DNA from 3 places in the Rickettsiella endosymbiont of Rhagonycha lignosa genome. Region 2 is predicted to be linked to each of the others. Evidence: riboswitches for the same ligand, from Rfam matches in the RefSeq annotation. Region 2 holds a riboswitch; each other region holds the start of a gene.
What was found. A riboswitch is a leader RNA that binds a small molecule or an ion and turns the genes downstream of it on or off. The one in region 2 is predicted to bind thiamine pyrophosphate.
Positions count from the first base shown of each region.

Region 1: linked by a shared signal. The riboswitch ahead of thiM (hydroxyethylthiazole kinase) and the one ahead of AAHI99_RS06150 (ABC transporter ATP-binding protein) in region 2 are both predicted to bind thiamine pyrophosphate.
Region 3: linked by a shared signal. The riboswitch ahead of AAHI99_RS05170 (ABC transporter substrate-binding protein) and the one ahead of AAHI99_RS06150 (ABC transporter ATP-binding protein) in region 2 are both predicted to bind thiamine pyrophosphate.

Region 1 is NZ_OZ035011.1:686,806-694,632, reverse strand. Features, by position in the region: gene sdhA (succinate dehydrogenase flavoprotein subunit) at 1-681, opposite strand, end outside; gene sdhD (succinate dehydrogenase, hydrophobic membrane anchor protein) at 681-1,040, opposite strand; gene sdhC (succinate dehydrogenase, cytochrome b556 subunit) at 1,034-1,405, opposite strand; gene AAHI99_RS03150 (hypothetical protein) at 1,698-2,282, shown strand; gene AAHI99_RS07585 (transposase) at 2,422-2,745, shown strand; gene AAHI99_RS03145 (hypothetical protein) at 2,720-4,546, opposite strand; gene rluB (23S rRNA pseudouridine(2605) synthase RluB) at 4,571-5,308, opposite strand; gene AAHI99_RS03135 (gamma carbonic anhydrase family protein) at 5,540-6,076, opposite strand; gene scpB (SMC-Scp complex subunit ScpB) at 6,083-6,679, opposite strand; TPP riboswitch at 6,837-6,942, shown strand; gene thiM (hydroxyethylthiazole kinase) at 6,934-7,788, shown strand; gene thiD (bifunctional hydroxymethylpyrimidine kinase/phosphomethylpyrimidine kinase) at 7,796-7,827, shown strand, end outside.
Region 2 is NZ_OZ035011.1:1,383,952-1,391,778, forward strand. Features, by position in the region: gene AAHI99_RS06125 (pilus assembly protein PilP) at 1-46, opposite strand, end outside; gene AAHI99_RS06130 (hypothetical protein) at 255-785, opposite strand; gene pilM (type IV pilus biogenesis protein PilM) at 848-1,792, opposite strand; gene AAHI99_RS06140 (penicillin-binding protein 1A) at 2,053-4,515, shown strand; gene AAHI99_RS06145 (TlpA disulfide reductase family protein) at 4,517-4,951, opposite strand; TPP riboswitch at 5,171-5,264, shown strand; gene AAHI99_RS06150 (ABC transporter ATP-binding protein) at 5,254-5,985, shown strand; gene AAHI99_RS06155 (ABC transporter permease) at 5,985-6,854, shown strand; gene AAHI99_RS06160 (ABC transporter substrate-binding protein) at 6,894-7,827, shown strand, end outside.
Region 3 is NZ_OZ035011.1:1,167,101-1,174,927, reverse strand. Features, by position in the region: gene tsaD (tRNA (adenosine(37)-N6)-threonylcarbamoyltransferase complex transferase subunit TsaD) at 1-200, opposite strand, end outside; gene rpsU (30S ribosomal protein S21) at 262-489, shown strand; gene AAHI99_RS05200 (GatB/YqeY domain-containing protein) at 497-946, shown strand; gene dnaG (DNA primase) at 1,012-2,766, shown strand; gene ald (alanine dehydrogenase) at 2,991-4,109, shown strand; gene AAHI99_RS05185 (leucyl aminopeptidase family protein) at 4,102-5,475, shown strand; gene AAHI99_RS05180 (GNAT family N-acetyltransferase) at 5,504-6,133, shown strand; gene AAHI99_RS05175 (hypothetical protein) at 6,363-6,710, shown strand; TPP riboswitch at 6,754-6,847, shown strand; gene AAHI99_RS05170 (ABC transporter substrate-binding protein) at 6,917-7,827, shown strand, end outside.

The DNA.
Region 1 (7,827 bases), 700 kb from region 2:
TAACACCATTCCGATACCATCCCCGGTATTAATCATCGCATTGGTAGTTGATTGAAAAATTCGTCCCGCACCGCCCGTTGCTAAAATAGTTGCGCGTGTATGAAAAAAAACCACTTCACCGGTTTCGATGCACAACGCAGTGAGTCCAGCGACTTGGCCTTGTGGTGTTTTAACCAAATCAATGGCATACCATTCATTAAAAAAATGCGTTTTGGCTTTTATGTTTTGTTGGTACAGGGTATGCAATAAAGCATGACCGGTTCTATCGGCAGCAGCACAGGTTCGCGCCGCTTGATCACCACCAAAATTTTTTGATTGTCCGCCAAACGGACGTTGATAGATTTTTCCGGAGTCCATCCGTGAAAACGGTAAGCCCATATGTTCCAGCTCATACACCGCTTCAGGACCGGTTTTACACATGTACTCAATACTATCTTGGTCACCTAAATAATCTGAACCTTTCACCGTATCGTACATGTGCCAACGCCAATCATCTTCATGCGCATTTCCCAAGGCACAGGTAATACCACCTTGTGCTGAAACCGTGTGCGAACGCGTTGGAAATACTTTAGAGATTAATGCAACTTTCTGACCAGAATGCGCCAATTGCAATGCCGCGCGCATACCTGCGCCACCCGCACCCACAATCACGGCATCAAAACTATAAGTAGGCAAGGCCATTAGATTGTGCCCCAGAAAATAACTAAACCCCAAACAAAATAGAGGAATAGCGCAATGATAATAATGAGTTGAGTGATTAAACGTAAACTCGCTGATTTAATATAGTCCGTCACTATCGTCCACATGCCAATCCAGGCATGCCAAAATAAACTCAATAAAAATAAGCTACTAAACAAACGCATACCTATATGACTAAATAAGTTCTGCCAGGTGACATAATCTAATGATTGATGACAAAGAATAAATCCCAATAAAAAAATAATATAGACTGCCAAAATCACCGATGTGGTACGCTGGATTAACCAATCACGTAACCCATTACCGCTAAGACTGGTTACATTAGTTAATTTTTTTACCATAAATAAATTCCCATCAGACCGGTCAGACCTATCGCCAGCACAATAACCAAGCCAGCACTAAAGCGCGCGGACTTTAATTCTTCTGCAACGCCCGTATCCATCAACAAATGACGAACACCGGCTAATAAATGGTAAAAAAGCGCAAATAAAAAGCCCAAGATGAGCAATTTAGTGACTGGATGCGCAAAACAGGTGTGCACGGTAAAAAAAGCCTCTGGGCTATGTAAGCTCAGCGACAGGATAGCTAAAAAGATTGGGATCATTAAAAATAAGAAAAAACCAGAAATTCGATGCAAAATTGATACGATTGCCGTGATAGGAAAGCGAATCGTCAATAAATTAAGATTAATCGGTCGTTTACTCACAAATTGTAAGCCTTTTAATGAATCAGGGTAAAAAAGACTGGGCGATTATACGCTTAATTAACAGACAAATACAAATAAGTTGTACTTTTTTCTAGCATTATGAATGCAAATAATAAGTGCCCCTTTTGTACAAATAATAGACAATAAAATTATATAAAATAATATATTGGCAGTATGGTAAGAAAATTTTGCTAGAATGTTTGTTATGTCTCAAGCGCTATCTGCGTGGCTGTAACTAAGCACTTGGCTTGATCTGAGTCCTGCTACAATGCAATTTAATGTAGGAGAAATTATGTATAAGAACAATTCACCCCACAGTTTTTTCGAGAACCCCGAGGCGGATGAAGATTTAGACAAAATCTTTGATGGTATACTTCGTGAATATTTAAGAAAATTGAAAGGCTTGTTCCATCCTAACTTCCGTGAGGGGCAAAGCGAAACTCATAAAGCTATAAAGATTCTACTCCAAGTGGAACTACCGCTAGGAAACAACTTACGTAGTCTCGAAACTACAGCCCATGGATTATTTGCCAATATGAATAATTGCAGTGGATTATCTGCCCGAAAGCTTAGTAGAGAAGGGAGAAAAAAATTAATGGCTGATGTATCTGAACTTACTAAAGAATTATTACGTGTATTATCAGGTAATACCTTCTCTGTAGAAGCAGTAGAAACATTTGATTTTCTTCGTCCTAAAGAAATACAGAAGATTTGCGATAATATTAAATTATCAGGTGATGCCTTCTATGAAAAAGCAGTTGATTTTCTTCATTCTGAAAAAATGCAGGAGATTGTAAGAGAATATATCGGAGTAGAGGTAGATCCTAATTATATTGATGCAGCAATAGCCAGGGCGGCGGCTACTCAGATAGGATAACCTGTTCGACCCCAGCCAACTTATCTTTATTGACGAATCAGGTGTTCATGGTGGAATGAGTCGTTTGTATGGAAGAGCGGTAGGAAAAAGTCGTGCTAAAGGGTAATCTGCTTTTTACCCGGGTCAGCGAACTACCTTAATAGGCGCATTAAGTTGTCAAGGTTTTACAGCCAGCCTGTTTGGAGCCTGGTACACGGATGGCACTATTTTTTCAGCATTTATTCAAAAAAACTTAGTTCCTAAACTCACACCAGGAAACGTAGTGGTCATGGATAATCTTTCAGCTTATAAGTCGCTGGCGTTAAAGAAGCTATTGAAAAGACAGGAGCTCGCTTACTCTATCTCCTCCATACTCCCTAACCTATCACCCATCGAATTAGCTTGGTCTAAAATAAAAAATACTTTACGTACTATCGCGGCAGTAACTCGTAGTAAAGCTAACAAACAACTGTCGTTCCGTTAAGTGTGCAAGCTACCAAATCCAATGAAATATTTGCGCCTGAGGTTATAGCGGCATTTGGGCTAGGACTTGTTACGGATAAGCTACCTAGCTCCATGAGGGCTGAACCTCCCGTGTTTGTCATTATCCCTCTCACCATAGAATTACCCCCTGTACTCGTCACAGAAATATCACTATTAGCTATAGTAATTTGTGAATTGCTCAATGCATTAACGCCAAAGGCGTTACCTCGACCACTTACATTTAACTGACTATTTTCCATATTTCCCGTACTGTTCCCAGTTATACTTATTCCCGTTATTCCTCCATTTATAGTTCGCGTCACATCCATTTGACTTGATTGAATGCTAAATGAAGAATTAGCTTCTGCTCTAACGGCACGTCGACCCGCAAAAACAACGCTATTATTTAATGCTAATTGACTGCCAGATAATAAGATAGCCGTATTAAGAAATCGATTGGAAGCACTACCTATTTGACTGCCATTAACATTCACATTACTAGCGTTAGTGGCATTGACTGCATTGCCTGCTGCCGTATCGTTCGTAGGTAATAAAATAATATCATTCAAGGTATTGTTACTCGTTAAAATAAACGCACCATTAAAAATCGAGCGATTTGCACCCGCTGCGCTTTCGCTAAAATCTGCTGAACGAGAAGAAACACTTTGTCCTGGGTTTAAACTAATCGCTCCGGTACCTGCGCTATTCAATGCTGGGTAACTACCACCATTAAAAAACATTGTGGTATTTGCTAATAAAGTATTTAAGGTATTTACTCCAGTTTGACTGAAATCACTAGGGGCACAAGGATTTTCAAACGTACAGTTAGCTAAGGTTAAGCCAATACCGCCATCATTTGGACTTCCGCTTTGAGTGAAAAAAGCAATATTATCATTAATTAATTGTGTGCTGGTTCCTTGGCCTTCTGCAAAGAAAATAGTCCGGCTGGGAATACCTGAACCATGGCCCCAATGCGCCAAATAACGCTCAACAGGATCAGTTAATCTTTCTGACAGGGAAGGATCGGCGGTATGTTTTCTCACCCCACCAAAACTCACACCGATGCCTGCTATCACCTTGCTGTGTTGATAATTATCATAACTAAAGTTAGTAAAAATTTTAATATTTGGATCAAACCAATATTGAAACCCAGCAACACCACCGCGTAAATTATCTGTGCCGTGAATATCAAAAAAATAAGCGCCTAAATAGGCTTTTAAAGGCACTTCTCGAAAAAGTTGGTAAGCCAACATGGCATCCGCACCATTGCCAATTCTCTCAATTTCATTGGCAAGATCAAATAGGTTATTAATTACTTCACTATGCCCAGTAAAAAATGGTTCGCTTACTGAATTAAATTCGTATCGAAAATTCACTTCATTACTACGCCCAGCAACCGGGATATAAGCATTAAGATGCGTATCCCAACGCCTTCCTAATACTTCCACGCCAGGATTCGCTATCCAAAAATCACTATTATTGTTAACACGTGTACGGCCCGCAAACGCATACCAACCTAAAATAGCCGCGTCGTTATTAACCCAACGATAACCTAAGCCTAAATCTGCCTGCCATTGTTGATCACTACCATAAGCAGCTTGTGGATTCACATAGAAATTGTGGATTTCATTGCCATCGAGTGACCACATTAAATCCGCTGATCCTACTGTATAAACACCGGTATAGGCATTCGCAGAAAATCGTGGTGCTAAGGAATCCGCTAAGCCATTAGCCGTATAGATACAGATAAGTGTAATTAAATAGTATTTTAACCAACGATTTCTGTTGCAATCCTTTTGCATGATCTGTTCCTTTAAATACGCAACTCAATCTAAACCTACCAAGCGAGCTAATTTTTGACTCTCGTCGGTTTTTAATTCGCGGCTTTGCCCTCTGCTCAAATCTTCCGGCAAGCTCACATTACCAAAGCGCACGCGCAATAAACGACTAACACCAACCCCTTGCGATTCCCATAAACGTCTAACTTCTCGATTGCGCCCTTCTTTAAGTACTACATGATACCAATGATTGGCACCCGATCCGCCACGCTCTTCAATCCGCGTAAATGCCGCCATGCCATCCTCTAACTTCACCCCTTGTCTTAAACGCTGCAAAATTTTCTCATCCACTTTACCTAATACACGCACGGCATACTCGCGTTCAATTTCGTAAGAAGGATGTGATAGACGATGCGCTAATTCACCATCATTGGTGAAAATTAATAACCCTAAGGTGTTAATATCTAAACGGCCAATCATTATCCAACGTTGACCACGTAACGGTGGTAAATGTTCAAATACTGTCGGTCGTTGTTCGGGATCCGAACGTGCACAAATCTCGCCTTCAGGTTTATGATAAATCAATACACGTCGTTTAAAATCGGATGGGGATATGAGCGGAATTGGCCTACCATCTATAAAAATTTTTGCGGTTAAATCAATTCTGTCGCCGAGCTTGGCAGGCCGCTGATTAATACGCACTCGACCCGCGCGGATCCAACGTTCTATTTCGCGACGCGAGCCAATACCTAAATTAGCCAGTATTTTTTGTATTTTTTCATTCATAAGAAATAAAGCCAGTTAATCCTCTTATACTATGCTAAATTAAACATCATCGCTGCTATTTTTTCTCTTGCTATATTTTTTTTCCAATAGTGATTTAATGGTATACTTAAAATGATACTTTTCAGGATGAAAAGTTTGATACAGGATTAGTATGTTAGCAAGAATTTTTATTGCAGTATTATTAATACTCACTGCGGTAAGCACTTACACACAAACCCATCATACTAAAATTTATTCGCAAGTTTTGGGATCGAATCGTTTAAGTCCTTTTTGATAACGATGAATTTTTGCTGAATAATGTTGCGCATACCATTGCATATCCGCTATTTGTTGGGCAGTCAATGGTTTTATTTTACCAGGAGAGCCCATTACCAAAGAACCATCCGCAATATGTTGATTTGCTAATACCATAGCATTCGCTGCAATCAAACAGTGTTTACCAATCACGGCATTATTCAATATTTTTGCGCCAATGGCTATAACTGAATAATCACCCACCGCCTGCGCATGCACCATGGCATGATGAGCAATCGTTACAAATCGACCAATTTGCATCGGCATATCTGGATCGGTATGCAATACCGCAGCATCTTGGATATTACTATTTTCGCCAATTTCTATCACGGTATTATCGGCACGGACTACCGCTTGCGGTAAGATAATGACATGATTATGGATAATTACGGCGCCAATCACATCAGCGCTTTCAGCAATAAAAATATCTTTACCTAATAGCTTTGGATGTCTGCCTTCAAAAGAATAAAGCATTTAAATTTAATTTTGTAGAATATCAAGTGAAGTATCTTTCGCTTCGCTATCAGCAGACAAAGAAATCTCTAACGGTTCTGTCATTTGCGGCAAAGGAAAAGGCGGCAAATCGGCTAATTCTTTTAAACCAAAATGATCAAGAAATAATCTCGACGTTGCATAGAGATTAGGTCGTCCTAGAACTTCACGTTGCCCAACCACTTGTATCCATTCTTGTTCCAGCAAGGTTTTAACAATATTTGGATTTACTGACACACCACGTATCGCTTCAATGTCTCCGCGCGTCACGGGTTGTTTGTACGCAATAATACTGAGGGTTTCCAAGAAAGCACGTGAATAACGCGCTGATTTTTCCGGCCAGAGTCGTTTAACCCAGGCATTGAGTGCACTAGCGGTTTGAAAACAATAACCACTCGCCAATTGCTTTAACTGAATTCCGCGATCTTGATAATCTTCGCTTAATTCCAACAGAATTTTCTTCAGATCTGCTTTAGTCGGCCGTTCTTCCGGATTAAATAAATCGAATAAGCGCTCAATACTCACCGGTTCACCGGCAGCAAGAATAGCGGCTTCACAGATCGATTTCAGCGTTTGATTTTCCATGCCCAAACTATAGCAGCAAACGGCCCATCATGGCGAGTAAATGTTGTATGCGCGCGCCTGCAATCGGATGTCGTGTTAGTGTAGATTGTTATGCACTACTCACTGGCAATGACCAAGAAAAGTCACTTGATCCGACCCATTAATTCCTGTCTAATAGTAGCCACTCCAGGGGTGCTTTTTTTAAAGGCTGAGAGAATGTTCCCATTCAACCCTCATAACCTGATCGGGCTAAGACCTGCGTAGGAAGAAGTACATTGAAAACAAAAAATTGCTCAGTTAAAAGCGCCTCCCTCTCGAATATCAATGCATTTACCTTAGAATCGCTATACCATGACGTCGATTTAATCCGTCAAACCCATCCGTTAATCCACAATATCACTAATTTAGTCGTTATGCCGACTACCGCTAATTTTTTGCTCGCATTAGGGGCCGCGCCGATTATGGCGCATGCCCAAGAGGAAATAGTAGAAATTATTCAATTAGCCCAAGCCTTAGTCATCAATATCGGTACTCTTGATGAAACGTGGTTGACTGCCATAAAACAAGCTCAACACGCTGCTTTAAAACGTAATATCCCTATCGTCTTCGATCCGGTCGGTGCCGGTGCCAGCCGGTATCGCACGCAAGCCTCCTTAACTATTATAAAAAGAGGTATCGATGTCATCCGTGGTAATGCTTCAGAAATCATGGCTTTGTTAGATACTTCCATCATCACGAAAGGTGTCGATTCAACACAAATCAGTCGTCATGCCCTTGCATCTGCGCAAACCTTAGCTGAACAATACCGATGCATCGTAGTCGTCAGTGGCCAAATTGATTTTATCGTCAGTGCCACACAAACAATCACCTTAGATTATGGCACACCCTTACTTACTAAAGTGGTCGGTATGGGATGTTCATTAACCGCTATGATTGCCAGTTTTTTAGCAATTAATCCGGAAAGATTCAATGCTTGCGTGCATGCGATGGCTTGGATGGGATTAGTTAGCGAATATGCAGAAAAAAAATCCTCAGGTCCTGGCAGTTTTTATTCTCAACTACTCGATAGCCTATATTCAGTACAAAAGAATGATTTACAAGCCTTCCTTAAATCGACAATTGCTGAATGAACATCTTATGTCACTCTATAACGAAGTATTAACCAGTGT
Region 2 (7,827 bases):
TTTTAATTTTTTCCTGATATTTAGAATATTTTGAAGTTATTAGCATTTGACTATTTAATTGTTTTTTTAAAAATTGAAATTTTAAATAGATTTTTTCTTTCTTTTCAAGGGTTGATCGTAATGTAAAAAAATAACCTAATATGCAAATAAAAAAAACAGTCGATAAGATAACAAGAGATTTTAAGTTTATAGACCATAAATCAATTCTTTTTAAAATAAACCTTCTCCTTATCTACTTTAAAACCAATAAAATCTTAATTTTCGTTAAAGATCATTTGAACAACAAAATCCAATTGCAAATTCTGAAATTGATTAAGAATTAGCGATTGTAATTTTGAATCAAATTGCAATTGTAATAATTTTTTAAATTTTATATATTCATTTTTCGATTTGGCATGCATTATTAAACTTAAATAAGGCGGATGAAATGCGACTAAATGGATAAAAATATCGGGTGTTATTAAATATTTAAGATGACTGATAAAATTTAAAATCTTTTTTACTTGCTGATGATTACTCTTAATATTTTTTATAATGTTTGTTAGCTCTTTTTCTTTATATTGTAATTTTTTTATTTCTTGTATCATAGGTGATATATTTTTTATCTGTAAAAAAATACGCTGATAGGCTAATTGATTATGTTTTATTTGCTGAATAATGAGAATTTTTGTAACAAATATCAAGATCAGGCAGGAGCATGAAATATAAAACCAAACAAGAATAAATCGCCTTATTTTTAATTTATTTTTATGTTCTCGCCATGGTAATAAATTGATTTGCTTCACAATATTTCCCTATTTTAAAACTAACAGATTAATTAACAGTCGTTTGAATTTCCTATTTAATTTTAAAAATTTAAATTGATTCTTAAAGCTAATCCATAACTTAAAAGTAAACTTGAAAAATTTTGTGCTAATTTATCTCTATCTAGGATAGAACTACATTTAATGAAATTTGGAAATTTTAATAATTGCACCTGTAATTCTAAAAATCCATCTAAGGTATTTAACAAATAATTTAATAAAGCTATATTTATGCCAATAAGAAAAAGCGTTTTTAAAATAAGATATGGATACGCTAAAGCGTATCTTTTTATACATTGTTTAATTTGTAATAAAATACATTCATATTCAAAGATATTGGCAAAATTTTCACAGTAAACCATTGTTTGAGTACCGTTAAAAAACAATAATGTTAACTGACTTGCTCCTAGATCTAAGAGAATGACATTTTCATTTATCTTGTCAGGATAAAAAAAGCAATATGCCCTTTCTAAAGCAAATGAACCTACTTCTACAGCAATGGGAATTAAATTTGCTTGTTGAATGATATCTAACCGAAAATCTAAATGATCTTTACGACAAGCTACAAGTAAAACTTTATGTTCTTGATTTTCGGGCAAGGGATCAAAAATTTGATAATCAAAATAAAGTTTACACAAAGGATAGGGAATGGATTGTTCAACCAATAATTTAATTATTTTTTCAGTATGTTGACAATCAGCGCTGTCTATTTTCACCCATTTACTACATACCAGAATATCGGGAATATTTAATATACAATTTCTTATATGATCTTTGTCTAGCAATGTTTCCTTTAAGACAGCAGCAATCTGTGGAATGTCTTTTGTCTGTGCAACTCCGATTGGGGTAGGAATTGTTTGAATAGCATATTCTTTAAGCTCATTATTACGGTCTAAACAAACCCATTTAATCGTACGGCTACCTATATCCAAACCTATCGCAGTATCAGTATTATGGGTATTTTTAAATCTATCCTTGAAAAAATACATACTTTTTTATTTTTTAATGAAATTTTTAAAACTTATTATTCTTTTATTATGCATCTAAATATTAAATTGTCAATTATTTAATACATAATAAGAGAACTATTATTTTTGAAATGTCATACTGTTAAAAAATCAACGCTACTTTCTTTTAATCGAAATAAAGTGTACAAAGACCTCATTACACACTATTTTTATTAAAACCCTTGTTTAAGAGGGAAGTCACTTAAGTTATGATAGAACCCAGCTAATCAACTGTTTTCATTATGAAACGATCGAATCATTTTTTCCGTAATTTTTTTTTCATGCTATTAAGCCTTTTTATCACGCTTTTAGTAGCTGGAAGTCTCCTTTATATTTATCTTGATAAACAATTACCCGATGTTGAGGAATTAAAATCCGTACAACTTCCTATTCCGATGCGGATTTACACCAGTGATGGACAACCTATCGCTGAATTTGGAGAATTACACCGAAATCTTGTTAGATTGAATGAAGTCCCTAATTTGATGGTTAAAGCTTTTTTAGCCACCGAAGATCAGCGCTTTTTAGAACATCATGGTGTTGATTTTTATGGTTTATTACGTGCTGCGGGTGAAGTATTGCTCACAGGAAGTAAAGTGCAAGGAGGAAGTACCATTACGATGCAAGTTGCGCGTAATTTTTATTTATCTCGGGAAAAAACTTTTTTAAGAAAATTTACTGAAATTTTGCTCTCACTAAAAATCGAACGAGAATTTACTAAAGAACAAATTTTAGAACTTTACCTTAATAAAATCTTTCTTGGAAATCGCGCTTATGGTATTGCCGCCGCTGCGCAAGTTTATTTTAATAAAACACTTAATCAACTCACATTACCGGAAATGGCAACTATTGCTGGCTTACCAAAAGCCCCTTCTGCTATTAACCCGTTAGTTAACCCAATTGCGGCTAAACAACGTCGTGATCATGTCTTAATGCGTATGTATGAATTAGGTTATATCTCTAAAGCGGTTTATGAATCCGCTATAGCAACACCCATGTTAACACATGCGCAAACTAATTCCGGTGGAATGATTAAAGCACCTTATGTCGCTGAAATGGTACGTGACATGATGTATAAAAGTTTTGGTGAAGATATTTATTTGAAAGGTTACAATGTTTATACCACAATCAATTCGGCCCAACAAATTGCTGCTGATAAAGCCTTAGGAGTTACTTTATTAGCTTACGATAAACGACACGAATATAGGAAACCAGAAAAAAATATTGCTCCATTAGATGCAAATAAAGTAACTCATACTTTGAATGCATTACATCGCGTTGCTTCTATCAATGGTTTAGACGCAGCTATTGTTATTTCTGTGACTGATCAAGCTATTACCGCTCTTTTAGTCGATAATCAAATGATTTTCATTCCCTGGCAAGGTGTAGCCTGGACCGTGCCCCACCTTGACGCAACTAATTTAAATCCGCCACCTGAAGTCTTGAAAAATAAAGTTCATATCGGCGATGTTATTCGTGTAGAGTTAACTGCAAATAATACTTGGGAATTATCGCAAATTCCTAAAGTACAAGGTGCTTTAGTCGCATTAAATCCACAAACAGGCGCCATTAGCGCATTAGTCGGTGGCTTTGATTATAATGTAAGTAAATTTAATCGTGCCGTTCAAGCAGAACGACAACCCGGATCAGGGTTCAAACCTTTCATTTATGCAGCTGCTCTAGCTAAGGGATATACCCTAGCCAATGTGTTTAATGACGCTCCATTGGTTTTTGATATACCTGGTCGTGATGAACCTTGGCGCCCACAAAATGATAATCATATTTTCAGCGGCCCAAGGCGTTTACGTATTGCTCTAGCTAAATCCATCAATCTTATATCCGTTCGCTTATTACAAGCTATCGATGTTCCCTATGTATTAACGTATGTAAAAAGATTTGGTTTTAACTCAAAAAAATTACCGCGTAATCTTACTTTAGCACTCGGCACCGGTGAAGTCACTCCTCTTGAATTAGCTCGAGCATACGCTGTGTTTGCTAATGGCGGCTTTCGAATAACCCCTTATTTAATTGATCATATTACCAATGAACAAGGTCAAATCATCTATAAGGCAGAACCTAAAATCGCTTGTGAAGCTTGTTTGCGCGGAGAAATTGAGCCCCCATTAACAGATGAAAAAGATAGTCCTTATGCACCACAAGTCATTCCTGCTGACATCGCTTTCCTCATGACATCTGCTTTAAAAGATGTCATTCGTTATGGCACAGGTTCACAGGCAAGGGTGTTGAATCGGAATGATCTGGCTGGAAAAACTGGCACAACAAGTGATTATGTCGATACTTGGTTTACAGGATTTAACAGTAATTTGGTATCAACTGTTTGGATAGGATTCGATCAACCGAGTTCTGTTCAAGAATATGGTGCAAAAGCCGCTTTACCTATGTGGATTGATTTCATGCGTGTCGCATTAAAAGGCCAGGCTGAAAAAACCATGCCACAACCTACTGATATAGTAACGGCAAGTATCGATCCCACCACAGGTAATTTATTACCTGATGGAACACCAGGCTCTATCCTAGAATATTTTCGTAAAGATGATTTATCACGAATATCGACACAAGAAGATACGACCCCATTCAATGCAATTGATAGTCCTGGGGAAGTACCTATAGATAACAATAATACTGATACTCAAATGCCAGCAGAAAAGCAAGATAACACAACAAACAATGAACCGGTTTTTTAGGTTATAAGCCAACAGCTCTTTCTAAACTACGTTTTGTTTGCGGTCCTTCTAATACATGTTTCAATCGACCATTAGGCCCAATAATAAATGTAGTTGGCAAACCAGATATACCTCGTATACCAAAATCAGCTTTCGGATCATTCACTAATGTAGGAAATATAACGCCACTTTGTTGTATATGTTGCTGTAAATTTCCTGGATCATCATAATTAAATCCGAACATCGCAACCTGGTCAGCATGCGCTCGATAAAATGCATTTAATTCAGGTATTTCGCCCATACAATATTCACACCATGTTGCCCAATAACTAATAACCACCCATCTACCTTTATAATTAGAAAAATTAAGATCTCTTACTATGCTGGCTCCCCATACAACGCTAGACACACTTAACAAAATGCTGGTTAATAGCACTAATTTAAAAATTTTACGCATATTATTCCTCGCAGTAGAAATGAGGTCGATCAATTTTGTGACAAACACTTAATAATTTTATTGGTTTTAAATCAGTGTGATCAATTCCATTAAACTTCAATTTTTAAAATAACTCAAGGAGGACTCTTAGTTCAAAAATAACACTGTCAAATTAAGTCACTAAATCTAAAGTTTCTAAGTCTTGACCCTTTTATTTTGCTTATGAGATTGTTACCATGCGTTTTCGCTTAGGGGTGCCTAATAATTGGGCTGAGAAATACCCTTCTAACCTGATCGGGATCATGCCCGCGTAGGAAAAGTGTATGTTAAAATCGCCCGCTGTATTGGTAAGTAACGCAAGTTTGCACTACCAAGATAAAATTCTATTCGACCAGTTAAATTTCCATTTAGCAGCTGGACAAACAACTTGTCTATTAGGTATGAGCGGCATTGGCAAAAGTCGTTTTTTACAACTTATCGCCGGATTAAACTCAATCTCAGCACCTGTCACCACCACCTGCGATCAGAAAGGCTTGGCTGGTCGCTTAGCTTATATGCCGCAAACCCATGCTTTGTTACCTTGGCTAACTATTTTAGATAATGTTGTCTTAGGCTACCGCCTAAGACGAGACAACAAGCCGTATATTCAAGCTCGGGAATTATTGCATCAGCTAGGCTTAAATGACGCCATAAATAAATACCCTGCACAATTGTCGGGTGGAATGCAACAACGTGCTATGTTAGCACGCGTACTGTTAGAAAAGCGGCCTATCGTATTGATGGATGAGCCTTTTTCTGCTTTAGATACCATTACTCGTTATCACCTACAAGAACTAACAGCAAACGCATTAAAAGATCACACTGTATTATTAGTGACACATGACCCCTTAGAAGCATTACGTTTGGGACATCATATTGCAATTATGTCAGGTGAACCTGCAAAAATAAATTTTATAAACTGCGATCTTGCTGACTTACCACCTCGCTCATTAAATAATCCCGAATTATTACAATGGCAAACCAAACTTTTAAGTATGCTTCAGGAACATAAATAATGGTTTCCTTTATTGTTTTGCGTAATCAATTCAGCAATAGAATTACGCAGCTTCAAAAATTCGTGATATCTCTATACCCTTTAAAACTTAATGCTTGCAAACAGTTATTTTTAAAAATTTATCCTTTATTTTTTCATAAAATGTGCATCCCAGTTTGGTTTATTCTAATTTGGGAATGTTTGATTCGTATTTTACATCTACCTAATTACATATTACCCACTCCGTTTGAAGTTTTACATAGCCTAATTAACCATGTAAGGTTAATTACTTCACAAACATTACCGACGCTAGCTGAAATTTTCTTTGGCTTATTTTTTGGAATTGTATTAGGTGTAGCCATTGCGCTCAGTATGTGCTTATTTCGTACACTGCATGCCTTCTTACTTCCTTTATTATTGGCCAGCCAAGCTTTACCAGTATTTGCAATTGCTCCCTTATTGGTGCTTTGGTTTGGTTATGGAATAACGGCTAAGATTATTACCACCACTTTCATGTTATTTTTTCCTATCACCAATAATTTTCTTGATGGTTTAAAACAAACCCCAGAAAATTATTTAAACAACGCTGTGATTATGAATAGTAATCGTTGGCAAGTTCTCTATCAAATCCGTATTCCAGCGGCGTTACCGAACCTTGCCTCCGGCATTCGACTTGCAACGGCTATGGCTCCTTTAGGAGCCATTATTGGAGAGTGGGTTGGATCGAATCAAGGTTTAGGTTTTTTATTGTTAAATGCTAACGCTCAGATGCAAATTGATTTAATGTTTGCTGTATTAGTGGTTATATTTTTTCTAGGAATTTTTCTGTATTTCCTTGTTGATACTTTACTTAATCTGGCCTTACCCTGGACTTTGTTAAAATCGACTTAAATAATAGGCCTATAATTTTAAAAAATAAAATATTTATTTATGCAAATACAAAAAAAAATCATTCTTCTAATAAGTATTTTGTTATTTAACAATAATATTGCGGCTAAGCCTTTAACATTGGTTCTAGATTGGTTGGTTAATCCCAATCATGCAGCCATTTTTATCGCAGAAGAACAAGGATTCTTTGCCCGCGAAGGATTACAAGTTAATATTATTGCGCCTAGCAATCCAGATGATGGCCCTAAACTGGTGGCAGCAGGCCATGCTGATTTGGCCGTTAGTTATCAACCGCAATTAATGGTACAAGCTGCAAAAGGTTTACCTTTAATACGCATAGCCACTCTAATAAACCAACCTTTAAATTGTTTGATTGTAAAAAAAGATGGGGCTATTCATCAGCTTGCCGATTTAAAAGGCAAACGTATCGCTTATACATCGCATGTTGAAGGAACGCTAATGTTAAATGCCTTATTAGAAAAAGCACATTTACGAATGAGTGACGTACAAACAATTAATGTACAATACGATTTGACGCAAGCACTTTTAAGCAATCGCGTCGATGCTGTTATTAATGTAATGCGCAACGTAGAACCTTTACAAATGCAGTTTGCTCATCAAGCGGTAAAAATCTTTCCCGTCGAGCTAGCTAGAATTCCAACTTATGATGAATTAATTATCATCGCCAATAAAAAAAAATTATCTGATCCACGTATTATTAAATTTTTGACAGCACTTAATGAAGCAACACTCTACTTACTGAGTAACCCAGAAAAAAGCTGGCTAATATTTGCAAAAAACCACCCTGCCCTAAACAATCAGTTAAATCATCAGATCTGGCAAGCTACGCTACCCTATATTGCACCTCATCCAATTAATTTCAACAAAAATGCTTACAAAAAATTTATGTTATTTTTACAACAAAAAAAAATAATAAATAACACCTTAGCAAGTGAAGATTATGTGTTAAAATTAA
Region 3 (7,827 bases), 220 kb from region 2:
TGGTCGCGTGAGGCGAGTTCTGGAACGACGCCGCCATACAGATTATGTAGCTCAATTTGACTATATAACGAATGAGCAATGAGACCTTTTTGACCATGATAGAGGGCAATACCGGTTTCATCGCAGGAAGTTTCAATCCCTAATACACAATGTATGTTTTTTGGATGGATATCGGTTTGCTTTGAATAGAAACTTTGCATTTTTATGGATTGCTGGTTAGAATTAGCACCTATTTTAACTTTAATTGAGGAACTGCACTACATGCCCGGCGTAATACTTAAAACCAGCGAAACACTCGAGTCGGCTATTCGCCGTTATAAGCGTGCCTGTGAAAAATCAGGTATTTTCGCTGAAGTGCGTCGTCGTGAATACTACGAGAAACCCACTGAAGCGCGCAAGCGTCGTTTCGCAGCAGCAGTCAAGCGTTGTCGCAAGCGCTTGATGCGTGATAATCCTTGCTTTATCGCTAAAACAAAGCGTAAGCATTAATACCGGCATGACGACCTCTCTCAAACAGCAAATTCAGGAAGATATGAAGATTGCTCTTCGAGCACACGATAAGCAACGTTTGGGTGTGGTACGGCTCATTTTGGCGGCGATTAAGCAGGTTGAAGTGGATGAACGCGTTGAATTAGATGATACGCGTATTACACAGATACTGAATAAAATGATTAAGCAACGTCGCGATTCTATTGCTCAGTATGATCAGGCTAAACGTGATGATTTAGCCGATCAAGAACGTTTAGAAGTCAAGATTATTCAAACCTATCTACCCGAACCATTAAGTGAAGCAGACATTGATCGTATGGTATCTGAAGCCATTACAAAAGTAGGTGCTACTTCAGTTAAGGAGATGGGAAAAGTCATGGCAGAACTGAAAGACAGATTACAAGGTCGTGCTGACATGACACAAATTAGCGCAAAAATTAAAGCACGGTTGACTTAAAAATTCGTTTATTTCTTCTTGAGCCGTAATACAGACAAAGATTCAAGTGCGAGGAGTACATAAATATGTCACTAGCACCCATCCCACAGGAATTTATTAATGAGCTCCTAGCGCGCGTAGATATTGTGCAGCTTATTGATGCGCGCGTTCCCTTGCGAAAAAAAGGTAAAAATTATATTGCCTGCTGTCCCTTTCACGCCGAAAAAACACCTTCGTTTACCGTTACGCCAGAAAAACAATTTTACTATTGTTTTGGTTGCTCTGTAGGTGGAAATGCTTTTAGTTTTTTAATGGAATATGAAAAACTAAGTTTTGTTGAAGCAGTGAATTCATTAGCGGAACAAATAGGCATGGAAGTTCCGCAGCATGCAAAACATCAAGAAATTTATAAAGCTTCATCTAATCTTTATGGTTTGTTAGAAGAGGTGGCGCAATTTTATGCCAAAGAATTACGACAAAATACACTCGCTATTAACTATCTAAAACAACGTGGGCTATCGGGCGAGATAGCGAAAAAATTTAACTTAGGTTATGCCCCAGCGGCTTGGGATACCTTACTTAAAAATTTTAACGATACCGAAAATTTATATGCAGCGGGCTTATTAATTAAAAAATCTGAAAGCCAAGGTTATTATGATCGTTTCCGGGATCGAATTATGTTTCCAATACGTGATAGAAGAGGACGCGTCATTGGATTTGGCGGTCGTGTCTTGACGCAACAGGAACCCAAATATTTGAATTCGCCTGAAACTACACTTTTTCATAAAGGTAAAGAACTGTATGGTCTTTATGAAACATTTCAGGCAAATCGTCAGTTAGAACGCATTATAGTGGTTGAAGGTTATATGGATGTTTTAGCGTTGTTTCAAGCGGATCTTTCTTTTGCTGTCGCAACCCTGGGCACTGCAACCAGCCAGGATCAAATAAGTCGACTGATGAGTCATACACAGGAAATAATTTTTTGTTTTGATGGCGATATTGCCGGAAAAAAAGCGGCATGGCGTGTATTAGAGCAAAGCTTAGATTTATTAACAGATGGTTATATATTACGTTTCTTATTATTACCTAATGGCGAAGACCCAGACTCTTTGATACAAAAAAAAGGCTGTACTGAATTTATTGCTAGGTTGCAACAAGCGCAGTCTTTAGGTGAATTTTTATTTGGTTATTTGTTAACGCAAGTTGATATTAATCAATTAGAAGGTAAAGCACGCCTGGCGAAGCTAGCCGTCCCGCTGATTGAAAAAGTAGCGGTGGGTATTATGCAGCATAAATTATTTGAACAATTGGCCACTTTAGTTAATATGGATGTAGTGACATTAAAAAAAGTTACTGTGAATGATAAAAGTAATGTAGTAAAAAAAATGCCAAAAAAAATACCAAGGTTTAATACAGCCAATCGTTCTTCGCCGATGCGTTTGGCGATTGCTTTATTAGTGCAATTCCCGCAAATCGTTAAATCACTTTCCGACAAGCAATGTCAACTATTAAGCAGATTAGAATTACCTGGGAGTGATTTTTTAGTTCAATTATTTTTACTACTCAAGCAAAATCCAGAGTTAACCAGTGCTATGTTACTAGAATATTGGCGAGAAGATGAAGCTCGTTATAAAATTTTCAAACAATTGATAAATTTTCCTTTAACTATCCCCGAATCTGGGGTGCAAGCTGAATTTCATGATTTACTCAAGCATTTAAAAAAATCAGCTGCAGAAGGACAAATCGATAAGTTATTACAACAAGGAAAGCAATCCGGTTTGAACGAAGAGGAAAAAAAACATTTGTATCATTTAATGTTAAACAACATTAATGATAAATAGCTGGGCTGCATTTTAATGGGTACTCTCAATTTTCATATTTTTTGATAAAGAAAACACACTCTATAATGGACTTTTTATAAAACCCGTGTATTTTGTGATGGGTTCCAAGTGTAGTCTTAGAAGTCGAAGCTAACCGTTTAAAAAATATACTTACGGCTTTGTGAAGAATAGTTTACACAAGGAAGTGGTACAAACCTGACAACATCCTTTAATACGGAGTTAATATGCATATTGGCGTTCCTAAAGAAATTAAGAACAATGAATATCGAGTAGCTATAGTGCCATCTATCGTTCGCGAACTGACTGATCATGGTCATCGAGTTTTCATTGAAACAAATGCAGGGAATGGTGTTGATATTTCAGATAGTGATTATCAAGAATCAGGGGCTACTATCCTCAATAGCGCACAAGAAGTTTTCGAGCAAGGCGATTTGATTCTTAAAGTTAAAGAACCGCAACCACAAGAATGTGCTTATTTAAATGAAGAAAAAACTTTATTTACTTTTTTACATTTAGCGGCTGATAAAAAACAAACAGAATTATTGTTAGCTTCGAATTGTACGGCTATTGCCTATGAAACAGTTACCGATGCACGGGGTGGTTTGCCTTTGTTAGCGCCTATGAGTGAAGTAGCAGGACGCATGTCGATACAAGCTGGCGCACATTGTTTAGAGAAGGCACAAGGAGGACGTGGAATTTTATTATCGGGTGTTCCTGGTGTTTCATCCTCGAGTGTTGTTGTTTTAGGTGGCGGAGTTGTGGGTAGTAATACCATTCGCATGGCATTAGGCTTAGAAGCGCAAGTGACCGTGTTGGATAAATCAGCCGCAAAACTAAAAGAATTAGATCTACATTTTGGTGGACAATTGAATACTATTTTTTCCACACAAGATTCAATCGAGAAATATGTACCCTTAGCAGATTTATTAATAGGTGCGGTGTTAGTACCCGGAGCAGAAGCGCCGAAAATTGTAACACGGGATTTATTAAATAAAATGCGCCCAGGTTCGGTAGTTGTGGATGTATCCATTGATCAAGGTGGATGTTTTGCGACAAGCCGGCCGACAACACACACGGATCCTACTTATATTGTCGATGATATTGTTCATTATTGTGTGAGTAATATGCCGGGTGCAGTGCCACGTACTTCGACGTTTGCTTTGACGCATGCCACACTGCCTTATATTTTAGCTCTAGCGAACAAAGGTATTTACCAAGCGTTGGCTGAAGATATCAATTTACGTAATGGCTTGAATATTTCACGTGGTCGTATCACACATCAAGCGGTGGCGCATGTATTTGATAAGCCTTATGTTTCAGCACGGGAGGTTTTGAGTGTCTAATTGTTTTATTCATGAATCCTTGCGATCCGTCCCTATTACGGCTATTTTGCCAGAGTCGTGGCCAGCTTGGTTAGCAGAACAGACAAATACCACGCAACAATGGTTACAATCGATTAATTTTATTGCAAAACCAGGAAGTTACAGTTTACTTCCTGGAACCGCAGGACAATTGCAACAAATTTTGTTGATATGTAATGATGAAGCGGATTTCTGGACGTTCGGTTTGCTACCCACTGTACTTCCCGAGGGTCATTATCATGTTGAAGGGATAGATAAATGTAAATCATTGGAACAAATTGCTTTAGCATGGGGCTTAGGTGCGTATGAATTTATCCGATATAAAAAATCAACTCGACCTTTAGCACAATTGCTTATTGCAAAAAAGAACCATGCTCAATTAATGATAAAACTTGAAGCGATTTATAGAGTTCGTAATCTAATCAATACGCCAGCGGATGATATGGATCCGGCAGAACTCGTAGAAAATGTATTTCAGATCGGCAAAAAATACCATGCCTCAGTGACACAGATAGTTGGAGAAGATTTATTAACCGCTAACTATCCCGCTATTTATACTGTCGGTAAAGCAAGTTGTCATGAACCACGTTTAGTTGATTTAAAATGGGGTGATAGTAAACATCCAAAAGTTACCTTAGTGGGTAAGGGCGTATGCTTTGATTCGGGTGGTTATAATTTAAAGTCTAGTGGCAATATGTTGGCTATGAAGAAGGATATGGGTGGTGCAGCAAATGCTATCGGTTTAGCCGAAATGATTATGGCACATCAGTTACCGGTGCGTTTACGTTTATTGATTCCTGCTGTGGAAAATTTGATTGCAGGCAACGCTTATAAACCAGGTGATATTATTCAGACTCGACATGGTTTAACGGTAGAGATTGGAAATACCGATGCTGAAGGTCGACTTATTTTAGCGGATGCTTTGTGTGAAGCGGATAGTGAAAGTCCAGAATTGTTGATTGATTTTGCTACCTTGACTGGTGCTGCAAGAGGTGCAGTCGGAACAGAAATAAGTGCCTTTTTTACCGACCAAGAACAATTAGCACATGATATTATACAACATAGTCACCAACAACAGGATCCAGTATGGCGTTTACCTTTATATAAACCGTATCAAAAATTGCTCGATAGCAAATTTGCCGATTTAAACAATTGTGGATCTTCACCCTTTGCGGGTGCGATTACAGCGGCGTTGTTTTTGCGTAGTTTTATTAGTGCAGAGACAACGTGGTTACATTTTGATTTTAATGCTTACAATGTTAATAACAGACCAGGCCGACCCGAAGGCGGAGAAGCGATGGCAATATTAACGGTATTTAGTTATTTATTAGAACGATATCCAATTTAATTAGAAATTTTACTGACATGGAGGTTATATGCCAGATATTTTTTTTGAAAAAAATTCAGAAACTAATCGATTAAATGTAAGTATAAAAACTGAAAGATTAGTGATGGAGTCTACTATCCCCAACCATCTTTGTAATTATAAAAAGCTATTTATGGACTCAGAAAATATGCTTAAAGTAATGGATGGAAATCCTTGGAGTGAAGATAAAATTGGCGAACAACATAAACAATGGGTTGCAAAATGGAATAATGATAACCCCTTTAGTTCATTAGCGATTTTAAAAAACGATACCGATGAATTTATTGGACATGTTTTATTAGATGAGAGCAAGTGGCCTGGTGTTGCTCACTTAGCTTATGCTTTAGATAAGAAATTCTGGGGACAAAAGTATGGGAAGGAAACCATACCGTTGGTTGTGCAAGAATATGCACCCCTATTAAAAGAAAATTATAAAATTTTAGGCGAAAGTTTTACGGGTATTTATGCAACTGCACGTCCAGATAATCCCCCCTCTATTAAATTACTGCAGACAGCAGGGATGAAAAAAATTGACGAAAAGCCTAAATGGGGGCAACTTCGTCATTTTTTCTTTATAAATACCATCGATTTAATAAAATTTCCAAGTGCAGTGTGTGCTACCAAGCCTGGATTAATTTAAAAAAGATGCTTTTGCGTAATTTTAATAATGTAGAGACGAGGTAGTTATACTTTGATTTTAATGCTAGCGAAATGCAAATTGAATAATTTTTATTATTTTTTTTGTTAAAATTATTATTATCAATAATTTTATTGCAAAAAAAAATCCTTTATTTATACTGCGTTTTCTAATTTTTTTATATTTGGAAAAATAAAAAATATGCCAACCATTGATCAACTTCAGCAGGAAATTGCAAAACAAACAAACTGAGCTCTCGAATTGTAGTCGAGATTTAAAAATGCTGACCACACGTCGTGCTAATCAACAACGTGCAGTAACAAGAAAAGAAAATAAAATATCTGATCTTACCTATCGATCCAATTTAACGGCAACTGAAAGTGCAAATTTGGCCAACTTGCAACGCGAGCTTCCCTCGGATCAACAAGAATTACGTAACCGTGAAAGTGAAATGCGCACTTGTTCTGAAAGCGAAACTAGATTGATATTACAAGTTGGATGTTTGAAAAAGGAGTTAATAAGCAGATTAGAAACTTCAGAAGCACATAGCGACGCCAATCGAAAGAGCTTCAGGAGATAATAATTGCAAGACAAGCCATTAAATTTAATATAGAATTGACTTGTTAGATGGCGCGGGGTGTCGGAAACGGCTGAGATTATGACCCGTCGAACTTGAACTGATTCATATCAGCGTAAGGATCGCCTTCAAAAAATTCATCCCCTATTTCTAGGTGGGATGTTTTTCTTTGCCATCTCCATTTTTATTTATTAAGAGAGGTTATGGCAATGTCAGTATTAAAATCTCGCGTCAGCTTGTTACTCAACTGGTATACCAATCCTTACCATGCGCCGATTATTGTCGCGCAGCAATTAGGGTTTTATGCACAAGAAGATATTAAATTAGCAATACTCGAACCCAACGATCCCAGTGATGTAACCGAATTAGTCGGTTTGGGTAGCGTTGATTTTGGTGTAAAAGCGATGATCCATACTGTCGCCGCTAGAGCGAAAGGTTACCCAGTCACCTCGATTGGTACGCTACTCGATGAGCCTCCCACTGGCTTAATTGCCTTAAAATCAAGTGGAATTCGGCAATTTCATGACATCGTTAGCAAACGCGTAGGTTATATCGGCGAGTTTGGTAAGAAGATTATTGATAATCTAGCAGGACTTGCGGGTATTGATCCAAATAGCTATGAAACCGTTCGCATAGGAATGAATGTCACTGATGCGATCTGTCGTAACATTATTGATGCTGGTATTGGTTTCGTTAATTTCCAAAAAATCGAATTAGAACATCTACGCGGTGAAACCGTGTTTTTGCGTATCGATCAACTTGCTGGTTTAGGTTGTTGCTGTTTTTGTTCGGTACAATTCATTGTTCCGGAGCAAACCTTACAAAAAACTGAATTAGTTCAATCTTTTCTTAAAGCAACGCAACGTGGCGCGACATTAACTACCGAACAACCTGAAGAAGCCTATGAATGTTTATGTCAAGCAAAACCACAATTACGTACGCCGCTTTATCACAAGATTTTTATGCATAGCTTACCGTTTTTTTCGCGTAATTTATTCAACGTTGAACGAGATTGGGATAAAGTTGGCCGTTATACTAAACATTTAAATATTGTCGATAAACATTTTGCAATCACGGACTGTTATACCAATCAATTTTTACCTAAAGTTCCCTACTCGGA